3 regions of the Pyramidobacter porci genome follow, and region 2 is predicted to be linked to each of the others. Evidence: riboswitches for the same ligand, from Rfam matches in the RefSeq annotation. Region 2 holds a riboswitch; each other region holds the start of a gene.

Region 1 (4,801 bases), on a different contig from region 2:
GCTCTATTCGCTGGCCACCAGCCACTGGAGCAAAGCCGAAGAAGCCCGTGACGATTACATCGAACGCTTTCCCAATGGGACGCGCGCGAACGCGCTGCTCTGGGGCAAGGGCTGGGACGCTTTCCGCCGCAAAGATTACGAGACGGCGCTGAAAAACTGGAAACTTTCGGCCGCTCAACCCGGCGACCTGAGCGCCGCCCGCCTGCTCTACTGGCACGTCAGAGCGCTGAACGATCTGGGGCGCGCCGCCGAAGCGGAAAAATACGAGAAAGAACTGGGAGACGATCACGCCCTGAGCATCTACAGCTTTATGGCCTTCGACGGAGGCTCGCTCAAAATCGCTGACGCGCCGCTGCCGAAGGACCTCGCCCCCGCTCCCGCGAGCGAACTGGAACGCTGGGGCTTCATGACCCACGCCCGCATGCTGCTGACCGGCAGAAACGATCTGCCCAGCCGGATGCGCCGCTCTCAGCTGGCTCGCTGGCTCGGCCTCGAAGGACAGGCGTACGCCGACCTGCACGGCGCCATCGAGAGCAAACTGAAAGGCCGCGAGATCCCCCGCGCCCTGCTGGAGCTCGTCTACCCGCGCCCCTATCGCGCCGCCGTCGAAGCGCAGGCCGAAAAGTTCGGCGTCGATCCTCTCCTGGTCTGGTCGATCATGAAGCAGGAAAGCTCGTTCGATCCCCGCGCCACCAGCTGGGTGGGCGCGGCCGGCCTGATGCAGCTCATGCCGGCCACGGCGGCCGGCGAAGCCAAAAAGATCGGCCTGAAAAAGTACAGTCCCTACAATCCCGCCGACAACATCGCCATGGGCGCGTCGCACATCGGCGGCCTGATCGCCCGCTTCAAGCGCCTCGACTGGGCCGTATCGGCCTACAACGCCGGCGGCGGCAACGTGAACAAATGGAACGCCGAGCGCGGCGGCTGGGAACAGGACGCCTGGATGGAAGGCGTTCCCTTTCGCGAGACCAACGATTACGTCAAAAAAGTCCTCGGCAACTACGAAGTGTACAAAAAGCTCTACGGCGACTTCTACGCCAAGCAGAAAGAGAAGCGCGAAACCGCCCAAAAGGCGCCCCCCAGCGGCCAGACTCCGCCCGTCCATGAATAAGTCCGTCTGCTGGATCGCGGGAGCCGGCGAGTTCTACGCCCCCGCCTTCGCGCCTCTGCCCGGCGATTACGTGATCGCGGCCGACGGCGGCTATGAATCGCTGCGCCGCCACGGAGCGACGATCGACATGGCGCTGGGTGACTTCGACTCGCTGGGCTATGTGCCTAAACACCGCAACGTCGTGCGCTGCTCTCCCGTCAAGGACGATACCGACATGGCGCTCGCCGTCAAAGAAGGACTGTCGCTCGGCTACGAGCGCTTCGCCCTGCTGGGGGGGCTCGGCGGGCGGCTGGGGCACACGCTCGCCAACCTGCAGACGCTGATGTACCTTTCACGTCGCGGCGCGCGCGGCTTTCTGATCGGAAAAAACGAAACCGCCACAGCGCTGACCGACGGCGAGCTGTATTTCAGCGACGCGCACCGCGGTTACCTCTCGCTGTTTTGCCTGAGCGAACCAGCCTGCGGCGTCACGCTGCGGGGCCTCAAATACGAACTGACGGACGCGACGCTGGAAAGTTTCGTCGCCCTCGGCGTCAGCAACGAATTCACCGGCCGGGAAAGCTCCGTGGCCGTCGCCCGCGGCACGCTCGTCGTCCTGTGGCAGGACGGCCGTCTGGAAGAAATGCTGCGCGCTTGACGCGGGCGCCGCAGGAACTATAATTTCAAACGGGAACTTCATCACGCAGGGGAGCCCGCACAGACGGGCTGAGAGGAGGCCGCACGGCCTCGACCCTTTGAACCTGATACGGGATCATGCCGGCGAAGGAAGCGCTTTCTGAAAAGGACGGGGGAGAGCCGGCACGCCGGCTCTCCCCCGTCCTTATCTGCGGCGAAAATCGCCCCCCGCGGCGAACGCCTCTGGTGAACACTTCTGATGAAAGAAGGGAAACTCATGATCTGCTCAAGAGAATCGCTGCGTCTCTACGCCGTCACCGACCGCCATTGGCTGGGCGCGAAGACGCTGGCGCAGGCGGTGGAAGAAGCGTTGCGCGGCGGCGCCACGATGGTGCAGCTGCGCGAGAAAGATCTGCCCGACGACCTTTTTCTGGCCGAAGCGTTGGCGATCAAATCCGTCGTGAAAAGGTACAACGCGCCGCTGATCGTCAACGACCGCGTCGAGATCGCGCTGGCCTGCGGCGCTGACGGCGTCCACCTCGGGCAGGACGATGCGGATCCGCGCGCGGCGCGTCTGCGGCTCGGCCCGCGCAAAATCATCGGCGTCTCGGCACACAGCGTGGCGGAGGCCGTCGTTGCCGAGCGTAACGGCGCCGATTATCTCGGTTCGGGGGCGCTGTTTCCGACCGGCACCAAGGACAACGCCGCCGCGCTGCCGCTGGACGAACTGAAACGCATCGCTGAGGCTGTCTCCATCCCCGTCGTGGGCATCGGCGGCATCACGGCGGACAATCTGCCGCGGCTGAAAGGCTCGGGGCTGTGCGGCGCGGCCGTCGTCTCGGCGCTCTTCGCCGCGCCCGACGTCGAAGTGTCGGCGCGCCGCCTGCGCCGTCTCGCCGACGAAATTTTCGGCGCCTGAATTTTTTTCGCAAAGGAGTCTTTCCGATGATATATAAAGTTCTCACGATCGCCGGTTCCGACTGCTCCGGCGGCGCCGGCGTCCAGGCCGACCTCAAGACCATGGCGGCCCACAAGGTGTACGGCATGAGCGCGATCACGGCGCTGACCGCTCAAAACACCACCGGCGTCTTCGGCGTGCTCGAAGCTTCGCCGGAATTCGTGGCGCAGCAGATCGACTGCGTCTTCGACGACATCCGCCCCGACGCCGTGAAAATCGGCATGGTGTCCAGCGCCGCCATCATCTCGGCCATCGCCGCCCGGCTCAAGGCTTTCGGCGCGCGCAACATCGTTGTCGACCCCGTCATGGTCGCCACCAGCGGCTCGCGCCTGCTCGACGAAGACGCGACCGGCGCGCTGCGCGGCGAACTGCTGCCATTGGGAACGGTGATCACGCCCAACATCCCCGAGGCGGAAACGCTCTGCGGCTTCGCCATCGCCGATCACGACGACATGGAACGGGCGGCCCGGCGCCTCGCCGCCGGTTTGGGCGGCGCCGTGTTGATCAAGGGCGGACACCTGACCGACTGCGCCGACGACCTGCTCTTCAGCGAAGGACGCCCCGTCTGGCTGAACTCGCCGCGTCTGGACAATCACAACACGCACGGCACGGGCTGCACGCTCTCGTCGGCCATCGCCTGCCATCTCGCCATGGGCCGCAGCGTCGAAGAAAGCGTGCGCCGCGCCAAAGCCTACGTCACCGGCGCGCTGCGGGCCGGGCTGAATCTCGGGCGCGGCCCGGGACCGCTCGATCACGCCTGGGCCGTCAGAGAAGCGGACTGATACCGGATCTCACGTTGACACGGTGAGGCGGCATTGTTATAATTCTCCAAAATCAAAATTTTAATAATCAAAAAACGACCGTTGAAAGCTGACGGTTTTATACAAATAAGGCGAGGTGTTTGCATGTCGTTATGGATTCGCAATGCGGCGATCGCCACCATGGACCGCGAAAACCCGGGCGCCGATTCGGCGGTCGTCGTCGGAGATTTCTTCGCCTACGTGGGCAGCGACAGGGGGGCGGAAGCGTATCTGAAGGAGCATCCGCAAAAAGATCTCGAAGTGCTGGACTGCGGCGGGGCGTTTTTGATGCCCGGCTTCAACGACAGCCACATGCACTTTCTCCATTACGCGAAGTCGAAGCTGGGCGCCGTCGATCTGCGCGGCACGAAATCCGTCGGCGAGATCGTCGAGCGCATGAAGAAAGGTCTTGAAAAGTACGATCCGGCCGCGGGGCTGTGGCTGCTCGGCGAGGGCTGGAACCACGATTACTTCACCGATGAAAAGCGCTATCCCACGGCGGCCGATCTCGACGCGGTGACGACGGAGTACCCGCTGCTGGTCATGCGCACGTGCTTCCACGTCGGCGTACTCAACTCCAAGGCCATGGAGCTGATCGGACTCGACGCGGCCGCGGCGGAAAAGATGGGCGCTTTCGCCGGCAAAAATCCCGACGGCTCGCCCGACGGCGTCGTCAAGGAACATATCGTCGACACCATCAAAGCCAACCTGCCGGCGCCCGAACTGAAGACGCTGCTGAACATGGTACTGGTCTGCCAGAAGGATCTGTTCGCCTGCGGCATCACGAGCATCCAGTCGGACGACTTCAAGTACACGCCCGACGGCTGCGCCTACGAGATGATGCGCCTGCTGCGCGACGCCTCTGAAGACGGCCGGCTCAAGGTGCGCTGGGGAGAGCAGGCGCTGCTGCCCACCAAGGCCGAGCTCGACGAGTTCTTCGATCGCAAGGGACTGGACGACAGCTACGGCAACCGCAGCTTCAAGATTTCCACGGTCAAGCTGCTCACCGACGGATCGCTCGGGGCGCGCACGGCCTACATGCGCCGGCCCTACGCCGATGATCCCTCGACGCGCGGCCTGCCGACCTACACGCAGGAGGAACTCGACGCATTAGTGCTGAAGGCGCACGAGAACAACATGCCCGTGGCCATGCACGCCATCGGCGACGGCGCCATGGAAATGGCGCTGAACGCCGTCGAGCGCGCCCGCAAGGCTATGCCCTACGTGCATCCACGCCACGGCGTCGTTCACTGCCAGATCACCGACCGGCGCCAAGTCGAGCGCTTCAGGGAGCTCGACGTGGTCGCCTTCATCCAG
Region 2 (4,801 bases):
AGACGTCCACGGCGGTGACGTGCGCCGCGCCGCCCCTGACGGCGTTGAGCGCGAATGAACCGGTGTGGGTGAAGCAGTCCAGCACGTTCAGACCGGCGCACAGGCGGGCCGCCGCGGCGCGGTTGAACTTCTGGTCGAGGAAGAAGCCCGTCTTCTGCCCCTCCACGAAATCGACGTCGTAGAGCACGCCGTTCTCACAGATGCGCGCCGTGCGCCGCCCCGCCAGCGAGCAGCCGTCCATGGCGAACTCGCCGCTGAAACGCGGCAGTCCCTCGCGGTCGCGGATCGCAGAATCGCTGCGCTCGTACAGGCCGCTGATCCGCTGTCCGTCTTCGCGCAGCAGCCGCACCAGCATGGGAAACAGCAGGGGCTTCATCTTGTCCATGCCGAGCGACAGCACTTCGGCCACCAGCACGTCGTCGAAGCGGTCCACGGTCAGCCCGGGAAAGCCGTCGGAATCGCCGAAGATCAGGCGGCAGCAGCCGTACTGACCGCCCATGACCGACTTGCGGTAATTCAGCGCGTAGCGCAGGCGGCGCTCGAAGAAAGCGGCGTCGAAGCGGTCGTTGGCGTTGGCGGAAATGAGGCGCACGCGGATCTTGGAATGATCGTTGACGAAGCCCGTGCCGAGGTAAACGTCCCCGCGCCCGACCACGTCCACAAGATCGCCGGGCGCGTACCGCCCCCGAACGTCCGTAACTTCTTCGCCGTAGACCCACGGATGCCCGCCTTTGACGCTGCGCTCCGCCTTGGGCGTGACGGTGAAGCGCGGATAGTGCCGTTCCTGTTTCATGATTGAGCTCCTCGAAGACCGGCCTGAACGGCCGCGATTTTTCGCCATTATACCATCATGCGAACCGGCTTTTGCGGCAAAAACGAGGGCGAACGGCCGAATTTCCCCGGTCGTCCGCCCTCGTTGTTTTTTTCAGAAAAGCTCCTCGTTCAGCGGCTCTCCATGCCTCTTCTCGGCTCGAGGATCTCGCGCACGATCAGATACATGAGGTTGTGCAGGATCGAGGGCTCCTGACCGGGCGCGTGCAGCAGCGTCCCGCCGGCGCCGAACTGTTCCTCAAGAAGCAGAAAGACCTGACGCGATTCCGCCGCGCGCCCCGCCTGGGCCAGCACGTAAGCGCCCAGCGACGCGGCCGCCAGCGACGCCTGCGCGCCCGTCGCGAGAAATTCCGGCTCGAGGCGCAGCTTTTCCACCAGCCGGTCCATGGAATGGAGCGGCACAAGGCCGCCGTCCACAAGATTGGCCATGATCAGCAGCGCGTCGAGAGAGCCGTCCTGACTGTCGACGTAGCTGCGCTTGTCCACGTCGTAGGACAGCCGCAGCGTCTGCGCGCCGCTTCCCGCCAGCAGGATGCCGAGGCAGCGCTGCGCCACCGGCTCCCACTGAGAAGAAAAACTTTGCAGCTGCTGCAGCGCCTTCACGTCGACGGCGCCGAGGCTGAGGCGGTGGCTCGGCTCGTAAATGCTGAAAATGCCGGATTTGCGTTCCTTCCACGAAGCGCCGTTGATCAGCACGCTGCGGTACACGTTGAAGCGCAGCATACGCCCGGCCGTTTTCAGCGCGCGTTCGCGGTAGCGCGGTTCGTTCCATCGCTCCGCCGCGTCGAGCAGCACGCGGCAGAACTGCAGGTCCGTCGCGGTGAGATTCTCGCACGCCACCGGCTTCAGCGAAGCGTCCAGCTGGCGGTACAGCAGCATCAGCGGCGACTGGAAGCGTTTCACCACCAGGCGATAGAGCGCCTCGAAGCGTTCGCGGTCGTTCTGCAGCAGCCGCAGGCGCAGCTCGCGCACAACCACTTCCGACGAATAGGTGCCGCCGCCGGGCTGATCGGGCAGCAGGCCGTTTTCGGCGCGGCACGCTTCCAGCGCGCTCTCCACGGACGCCCGCGCCGGAACGCCCGCCAGAGCCAGAGCCAGCAGAGCGCCCAGCGCGGCTTCCAGAAAACGGTTCCTTTTCACGACGGCGCCACCCCCGTATCGCTCAGAATTTTTTCAGCCGCGCCAAAATCAAAGGCACCAGGATCAGCGCGATCACCATGTTGGCGGCCATGAAACTGCCGTTGTACAGCAGCGAATAGACCAGCGGATGCGTGCCGGCCGGCGCGTAGGACGCGAAAAACACCACGCCCGAGGCCACGTGGCAGACGATCCGCGCCGCCACGGCGATGAGGATGCCGGCGAAGACGTGCTCCCCGCCCAGCGCCGCCAGTCCCAGCGCGGCGTAGGCCAGCGGGTAGTCGAGCAGCCCCTGCACGGGATGGACCACGTAGCCGCCCATCACGTACTGCAGAAGACCGGCCACGGCGCCCGCGCCGATCCCTTTCAGCAGTCCCCAGCGCATCGCGTAGACCAGCAGCGGCACGATCTCCAGCGTCACCGAGCCGCCCTGAGGCAGACGGAACAACCTCAGCCGCGAGAACACCACCGCCAGCGCAATGCACAGCGCCGCCTCCACCACCGACTGCGTTTTGCTGCGTTGATACATCGAAAAGACCTCCCGTAAAATCAAAAGATTTACAGGGGACGGGGAAACCCCGCACCTTCCCTGCACCGGTATGAACCGGATCAGGTTCCAAGGGTCGAGACCGTTTCGTCTCCTCTCAGCCGGATACGCCGACGCCCCCGGTTCCTGTTTTTATTATCATCGTTCCGGGCGGACGCGTCAAGGCCGTCTCGCCGAAAGGCGCCCGGCTATGGTAGACTTGTGAAAACGAACGCGCCGTCCCAGCGGCACAAAAGGAGAAAAAGACCATGAAACCAATTCTGTTCTTCGGAGAAGCGCTGATGGACCAGTTTTACGACGCCGCAGGCGAACTGCAAAGCTCGCTGCCCGGCGGCTCCGTGCTCAACGCGGCCGTCGGCGCGGCGCGTCTCGGCCTGCCGACGGCCTTCTGCGGCGGCATCGGCGGCGACGAGGAAGGGCGCGCCCTGCTGCGCCTGCTGAACCGCGAAGACATCGATCACCGCTTCACCTTCTACAAAAAAGACCGCGCCACCGCCGCCGCGCAAGTGCGTCTCACGCCGCAGGGGCAGCCGGCCTTCGCCTTCCGCCGCGCGGGCTGCGCCGACGAATCCGTGACGCCCGACGACATGGCGGGGATCGACCCGAACGACTTCAGCGGCCTGCACTGCGGCGGCGTCATGCTCGCCTCCGAACCGGGAGCGTCCGCGCAGGAAGCCTTGGCGGAAAAATTTTACGACGCCGCCGTTCCCGTGTCGTTCGATCTCAACGTCCGTCCCGCGCTGATCGCCGACAAGCAAAACTACTGCGAACGGGCGCTGAGATTCATGATCCGTCCGCAGCTCGTCAAGTTCAGCCGCGACGACATCGAATGGTTCTTTCCCGGCGAGGACGTCAACGACAGCTTCGCCGCCATGCATCAGGCGCGCCGCGGCGCGCTGACCGTGCTTACCGCCGGCGCGCAGGGCTCGCTGATCGCTTCGGGACAAGTCTGCGAGCGCCTCTTTGCCTACTCCGTCGCCGTCGCCGACACGACCGGCTGCGGCGACGGCTACGCCGCCGGACTGCTGCGCGGCCTCTTCAGCCTGCCCGACGCCACCGCCTGGGACGAGCTGACCGCCGAACAGGCGCGCTGGGTCGGTTCCGGCGCGTCGGCCGTCGCCGCCCGAGTCTGCGAAAAGCAGGGCGCGATCGCCGCCATGCCACGCTTCCGCGACATCTACAGCGCCAACGGCACGCATCAGTGAACGTAAGGCGGCGAAAAACGCCAAGAAGGCCGAAAAAACGACAAACGAAAAGAGCCTGACGATCGCTCGATCGTCAGGCTCTTTTCGTGCAGACTGTTCCACGTGGAACAGTCCCGATTTATCGTCAATTCTCATTTTTTCCGCGCCGATGCGCGGCATTTTCAACGATGCCTTCCCATTGAAAATCGGTATCAGAAATTCGGTTCGGGCCCCGTGCCGTGAGGCAGACCCCAGTCGCGGCACACTCCTTTGGTGAAGAGCAGATGGACGCAGGGCACGCCTTTTTCGAGAAAATCCATGATCAGGCCGCGATCCCACGATTTCGGCTTCACCGGCCAGGGCGGCATGATCAGCCCGTGAGGCAGGACGGCGCCTTCCTCCATGCTGCGGCCAAGGCTCGTCCACGAACCGCCGCAGCTGACGAAGGCTTTGATGGGCTTTGCAGCGAAGAGCATCTGCCGGAAAGCCATGGACATGCGGAGATCCGCCGGGATCATGCAGGTTTCGCGGCGCTCGCTCATGAGCCGGCGCACGAGCGGCAGCACGTCCTCGTCGAGGACGTTCCGGCGCATGCGGTCGTCCATGCCCCCCGGCGTCAGCGCGTCGATCTTCACGTCCATGACGCCGCGTTCGCGCAGCGCGTCGAGCATCACCGGCACGGTGAATTGCGGCAGCGTGCCGCCGTACATGGAAGCGCCGTAGGAGAGCACGAAGACCGTGTTCAGTTTCAGCGTTCGCGCAGCGCAGAGCGCGGCTATCGTGAAACCTGGATAGGAACTGGTGGAGTTGATGCCGATCCAATCCCCTTCTCTGACGCCGGCGCAGATCAGATAGCCGGCCAGGGCCCCGGCCATTTCCGGTTGGGCGGCCGCGCGCTTGTCGTGCCAGCTGCCGGGGGTCGTGGCCAGCGCGGTGAACTCCTCGCCCACCAAGCCGGTGCGATCGGGATCGAGACGCACGTCGAAATCGGGCACGCGTTTCAACATTTCTTCCCACAGCGCCGTCTCGCAGCGGCGCATCAGATCGGCGGCAGCGTTCTGCCTCGCGTCTTCGAAGGCAAAAACAGGGCGTGCCGCCAGCG
Region 3 (4,801 bases), on a different contig from region 2:
ACTGGTGCGGCATCTGATCCTGCCGGGGCACTCCCGCGACAGCCTGAGGCTGCTGGATTATCTGTGGAGTACTTTCGGTTCGGACATCTGCGTGAGCCTGATGAACCAGTTCACGCCCATGCCGCAGGCCGCTGGCTGCCCCGAGCTGAATCGCCGCCTGACGACGTACGAGTACGACAAGGTGCTGGCCCACGCCGAAAAGCTCGGCATGGAAAATTGCTTCGTCCAGCGCGGCCGGACGGCGATGGAAAAATTCATTCCCGTCTTCGACGGACGCAACGTCGCCCGCGATGAAGAAACATAAACGCAGCGGCTGGAAGAACAGTGCGGCTGACCGCGTCTTCTTCCAGCCGCTGCGTTGTTTTGCGATTGTGGTTCGCGCCGGAGTCGGAAAAATGCGGAGCAATCGCTTACGCGAATAATACTGTTTCTTAATTAAAGAGCCGAACGCAAGGGCGCTGCAGCGTTCGCGCATGGGTCGTTTTCCTCTTCTCCTCGTAGGGTCGTTCCGCTTGCAACGCCGAAAGAGCTGAATATTTCGACTTCTGGCGATCATTTGCTCCTGGCGAAAAATCCACTTGTCATGCCCGGCGCGGGGATGCTATAATTCCCCGTGTCGTGCGAGGCGCGTTGCGAGGGTGGCGGAATTGGCAGACGCGCCAGACTTAGGATCTGGTGCCTTCGGGCGTAGGGGTTCAAGTCCCCTCCTTCGCACCAAGTTCATAAGTTTTCAGTCTGGATCGTTAGCTCAACTGGCAGAGCATCTGACTCTTAATCAGAGGGTTACAGGTTCAAGTCCTGTACGATCCACCAGGGTATTTCTCCCGGCTTTTCACGCCGGGTTATTTTGTATCGTTCGCTGGTGACGAAGAGCGTGACGGCAGCAGACGGAAACGGCCGTCTGTTTTCACAATTGAACAATCTGACGCGGGGAGCTGGAAACGGCTGAGAGGAAGCGCTGAGCTTCGACCCGGAACCTGAATTGGATAATGCCAACGGAGGGATGTAAGATGTGTGAACGAACGTAATGGCGGTGTCCGAGAGGGCACCGCTTTTTTTGTCGGGAATCGTCCGGACCGGCAGTGAAGCCGGCGTCGGCGCCGCACAGACAGATGAGCAAGAAAGAGAGCGAAAGCTTTTTAGGAGCATGTTTTCAAGGAGGCGTCCATGAATAATTTACGAGTCAGAAAAATCGCGTTTACGGCCGTTCTGGCCGCGTTCGCCGTGGTGGGATCGTTTATTTCTTTTCCCGTGTTCGGGGCCAAGTGCGCGCCGGCGCAGCATCTGGCCAACATTCTCGGCGCCGTCTTCCTCGGCCCTCTATGGAACGTGGCGGCGGCGTTCGTCGCCAGCCTGATCCGCAACCTCATCGGCGCCGGCACGCCGCTTGCGTTCCCCGGGAGCATGTGCGGTGCGCTGCTTGCCGGCGTCATGTACCGCGCGGTCCGGCGGCTCCCCGCCGCCTGGCTGGGGGAGATCGCCGGCACGGGGATTATCGGCGGGATGCTGTCCTATCCCGTGGCGCGTTTTGTACTGGGAAACGAGAAAGCCGCGCTGCTGACCTTCGTCGTGCCGTTTCTGATCAGCTCTGCCGGCGGCGCGGCGATCGGCGCGGTGATCACCGTCGCCATGGAAAAATTAGGGCTGCTCGAAGCTGAGCGTTTTTTCTCGGGACAACGGCATGGCGACGCTCGCTGAACTGTGGGCGGTGTGGGAGAAGATTTCCCGCCGCCGTCCTCTCGTCCACTGCATCACGAACCCGGTGACCGTGAACGACTGTGCCAATGTCCTGCTGGCTGCCGGTGCGCGTCCCTTCATGGCCGCCCATCCCGACGAAGTGGAAGAAGTGCAGCTCCATGCCGACGCACTGGTGATCAACCTGGGGGCGATTTCGCAGCTGGATTCCATCGGAAAAGCGGCGCGGCGGGCCGTTGCGTGCGGGCATCCGATCATCGTCGATCCGGTCGGCGTTTCCGCTTCGTCGCTCCGTCGCCGCAGCTGCATTGAGCTGCTGGAAGAATTTCACGTGGCCTGCGTGCGCGGCAACGGCGCGGAGATTCGCGCCCTGCTCAGCGATACGGGAACGGCGGCGGGCGTCGACGCGGACGAGGAGACGGCGGCCGCCGAAGTCGCGTCTGCTCTGGCGCGGCGGCATGGCTGCACGGTCGTTTCCTCCGGGGCTGTCGATGCGGTGACCGACGGACGTCGTGCGTTCGGCGTCAGTAACGGCGACGCGATGATGACCCGCGTCACGGGCATGGGCTGTATGCTGTCGTCGCTGCTTGGCGCCGCTTATGCGGTCGAAAGTTCTCCGCTCGCGGCCGCCGCCGTCTGCGCCGCCGTGGAGCTGAGCGGCGAGCTGGCCGCCGCCGGAACGCGCTCGGCGCGCCGCGGTCCGGCGCATTTCCGCGACCTGTTCGTCGACACTCTTTACAGCCTCGATGAGGCTCAATTCATGGGAGGAGCAAAATATTCCGAGGGCTGAACGTTCTCCGCTCCTTCCTCACACGAGACGGAGCGCATGGTATAATCAAAAAGAAAAATAATCGACGCTTGCGCTGGGGTTGCTGAGGAAATGTCCGGCGGGGGCCGGAGTTTTTGTTTCCGACGCGGCGAGGAGGGCGCGGCGCGGAGTCCGTTCTTGCGCCGCGGGATTCGGGGCAGAGGAAGGGGTTTTCTTTATGGATTCGCGAATTATGCATCAGCTGACGTACGGCCTTTTTGTGCTCAGCGCGGCGGAAAACGGCAAGGACAACGGCTGCATCGTCAACACGGTAACGCAGGTGTCGGCAGCCCCCGTCCATGTGACTGTCTCGGTCTGCAAACAGAATTACACTCACGACATGATCGCGCGCACGGGGCGGTTCAACGTGGCGATCCTCGATACCACGGCGCCGTTCGAACTGTTCCAGCGCTTCGGCTTCCAGAGCGGGCGCGGCGCCGACAAATTTGCCGGCGTTGAGACCATCCGCACGGCCAACGGAATTCTGGTCCCGACCGAACACGTGAACGCGTGGTTCTCGGGAAAAGTCCTGCAAACGTGGGAACTGGGCTCGCATTCGCTGTTCCTCGCGGACATCGAGGGCGGAGAGATCATGTCCGGCACAGAGCCGGCGACGTACGCCTTCTATCACGAGAACGTCAAGCCCCGGCCGCAGGCGGGCAAGAAAAAAGGCTGGCGCTGCAAGATCTGCGGCTACGTGTACGAAGGCGAAGAATTGCCGCCTGATTACGTGTGCCCGCTCTGTAAACACGGCGCGTCCGATTTCGAGCGGATCGAGTAGTTTGGGAAAAAAGAACGAGGACACGTTTGGGAACGCGTCCGGGATTTATAGCGAGGTATGAAATGGAAACGAAGAAAAAAGTGGCGCTGCTGTTCGGCGGCCAATCGTCGGAGCACGAGGTGTCCTGCGTTTCGGGCGCGACGGTGGCCCGCAATATCGACAGGGAAAAATACAACCTGCTGCTGATCGGCATCACCAAAGAAGGGCGTTGGCTCCACGTCGAGTCGGTCGATCAGATCGCTTCGGGCGAGTGGCGTCAGAGCCGCAAAGGCGCGGCGCTGCTGCCGGACGCGGCGCTGAAAAGCGTTCTGCTCAGCGACGAAGGCCGCTTTTCCCTCGAGCGCGTGGACGTGCTCTTCCCCGTCCTGCACGGCCTTTACGGCGAAGACGGCTGCCCGCAGGGCATCGCGGAGCTGGCGCAGATCCCTTACGTGGGCTGCGACGTGCTGTCGTCGGCGGCGACGATGGACAAAGCAACGACCAAGGCCGTTCTGGAGCGCTGCGGCATCCCGCAGGCGCGTTACGCGGCGTTTCGCCGTGAAGAGCTGGACGATATGGACGGCGTCGTGCGCCGCATTGAATCCGCGCTGAGCTATCCCGTTTTCGTCAAGCCGTCCAACGCCGGTTCGTCCTGCGGCGTCTCCAAGGCGGGGAGCCGCGCGCAGCTTGTCGAAGCGCTGGAACTCGCCGCCGCTCAGGACTGCAAGGTGATCGCCGAAGAAACCATCGTCGGGCGTGAACTGGAATGCGCGCTCCTCGGCGGCTGGGACGCCGAAGCCAGCGGCGTGGGCGAGATCCTCGCCGGAGCCGAGTTCTACGATTACGACGCCAAATACCGCAGCAGCGCTTCGCGCACCGTCGTCGACGCGCCGCTGCCGGCGGGGAAACGCGAAGAGATCCGCGCCATGGCGAAAAAAATCTTCCGCGCCATGGACTGCCGCGGCCTTTCGCGCGCCGACTTCTTCCTCGAAAAAGGCACGGAGCGCGTCGTCTTCAACGAGATCAACACCATCCCCGGCTTCACGGCCATCAGCATGTACCCCAAGCTTTGGGAAGCAGCCGGCGTGCCGCTGCCCGCCCTGGTGGAGAAATTGATCGAAGGCGCCGCCGTCACGCGGCGGCGTCGCTGAGAAGAAAACGATCCGGAATGTAAGAAAAAACAGGGGAGTCATGGCCGATATCGGCCGCGACTCCCCTGTTTTTATACTGTTTCTTGATAAAAGCGCTAATATAGCTTGCCGGGCGCCGCGAGGGAGTTCAGTCGCTCAGAACTACCTCGACTGCTGCGCAGTCTGCGCAGCTCGCTTTGTGAATCTCCCTCGCAGCGCCTCTGTGTTCGTCATTTCAATTGAGAAATAATATTATTCGCAGGGCGTGACAGGGGGACGTCTTCGTTTCCGATACTCGCCGTCAATGAAGCTTTTTGCCGGGCGCGAAACGAATGTTTTCGTTCAGAGCGCGGAAAGAAATTTTTGAACGGCGGGCTGCTGCGCCGTTCAGGAGCGGCACAACGCAGG

The links. Region 2 has a riboswitch for thiamine pyrophosphate ahead of thiT (energy-coupled thiamine transporter ThiT). Riboswitches for the same ligand answer to the same signal wherever they lie in the genome.
Region 1: it holds a riboswitch for thiamine pyrophosphate, as region 2 does, so the genes downstream of both, thiE (thiamine phosphate synthase) here and thiT (energy-coupled thiamine transporter ThiT) in region 2, are expected to answer to the same signal.
Region 3: it holds a riboswitch for thiamine pyrophosphate, as region 2 does, so the genes downstream of both, thiW (energy coupling factor transporter S component ThiW) here and thiT (energy-coupled thiamine transporter ThiT) in region 2, are expected to answer to the same signal.

What each region holds. Positions count from the first base shown of each region.
Region 1 is NZ_VUNH01000008.1:65,970-70,770, forward strand. Features, by position in the region: gene FYJ74_RS08065 (lytic transglycosylase domain-containing protein) at 1-1,111, shown strand, start outside; gene FYJ74_RS08070 (thiamine diphosphokinase) at 1,104-1,748, shown strand; TPP riboswitch at 1,786-1,896, shown strand; gene thiE (thiamine phosphate synthase) at 2,004-2,645, shown strand; gene thiD (bifunctional hydroxymethylpyrimidine kinase/phosphomethylpyrimidine kinase) at 2,672-3,466, shown strand; gene FYJ74_RS08085 (amidohydrolase) at 3,590-4,801, shown strand, end outside.
Region 2 is NZ_VUNH01000004.1:20,159-24,959, forward strand. Features, by position in the region: gene FYJ74_RS04695 (class I SAM-dependent rRNA methyltransferase) at 1-793, opposite strand, end outside; gene FYJ74_RS04700 (hypothetical protein) at 943-1,971, opposite strand; gene thiT (energy-coupled thiamine transporter ThiT) at 1,994-2,497, opposite strand; TPP riboswitch at 2,537-2,646, opposite strand; gene FYJ74_RS04710 (carbohydrate kinase family protein) at 2,764-3,720, shown strand; gene pgsW (poly-gamma-glutamate system protein) at 3,912-4,801, opposite strand, start outside.
Region 3 is NZ_VUNH01000003.1:188,486-193,286, forward strand. Features, by position in the region: gene FYJ74_RS04110 (radical SAM protein) at 1-304, shown strand, start outside; tRNA gene FYJ74_RS04115 (tRNA-Leu) at 633-717, shown strand; tRNA gene FYJ74_RS04120 (tRNA-Lys) at 738-813, shown strand; TPP riboswitch at 919-1,021, shown strand; gene thiW (energy coupling factor transporter S component ThiW) at 1,168-1,698, shown strand; gene thiM (hydroxyethylthiazole kinase) at 1,682-2,485, shown strand; gene FYJ74_RS04135 (flavin reductase) at 2,682-3,284, shown strand; gene FYJ74_RS04140 (D-alanine--D-alanine ligase family protein) at 3,347-4,414, shown strand; gene FYJ74_RS04145 (hypothetical protein) at 4,624-4,801, opposite strand, start outside.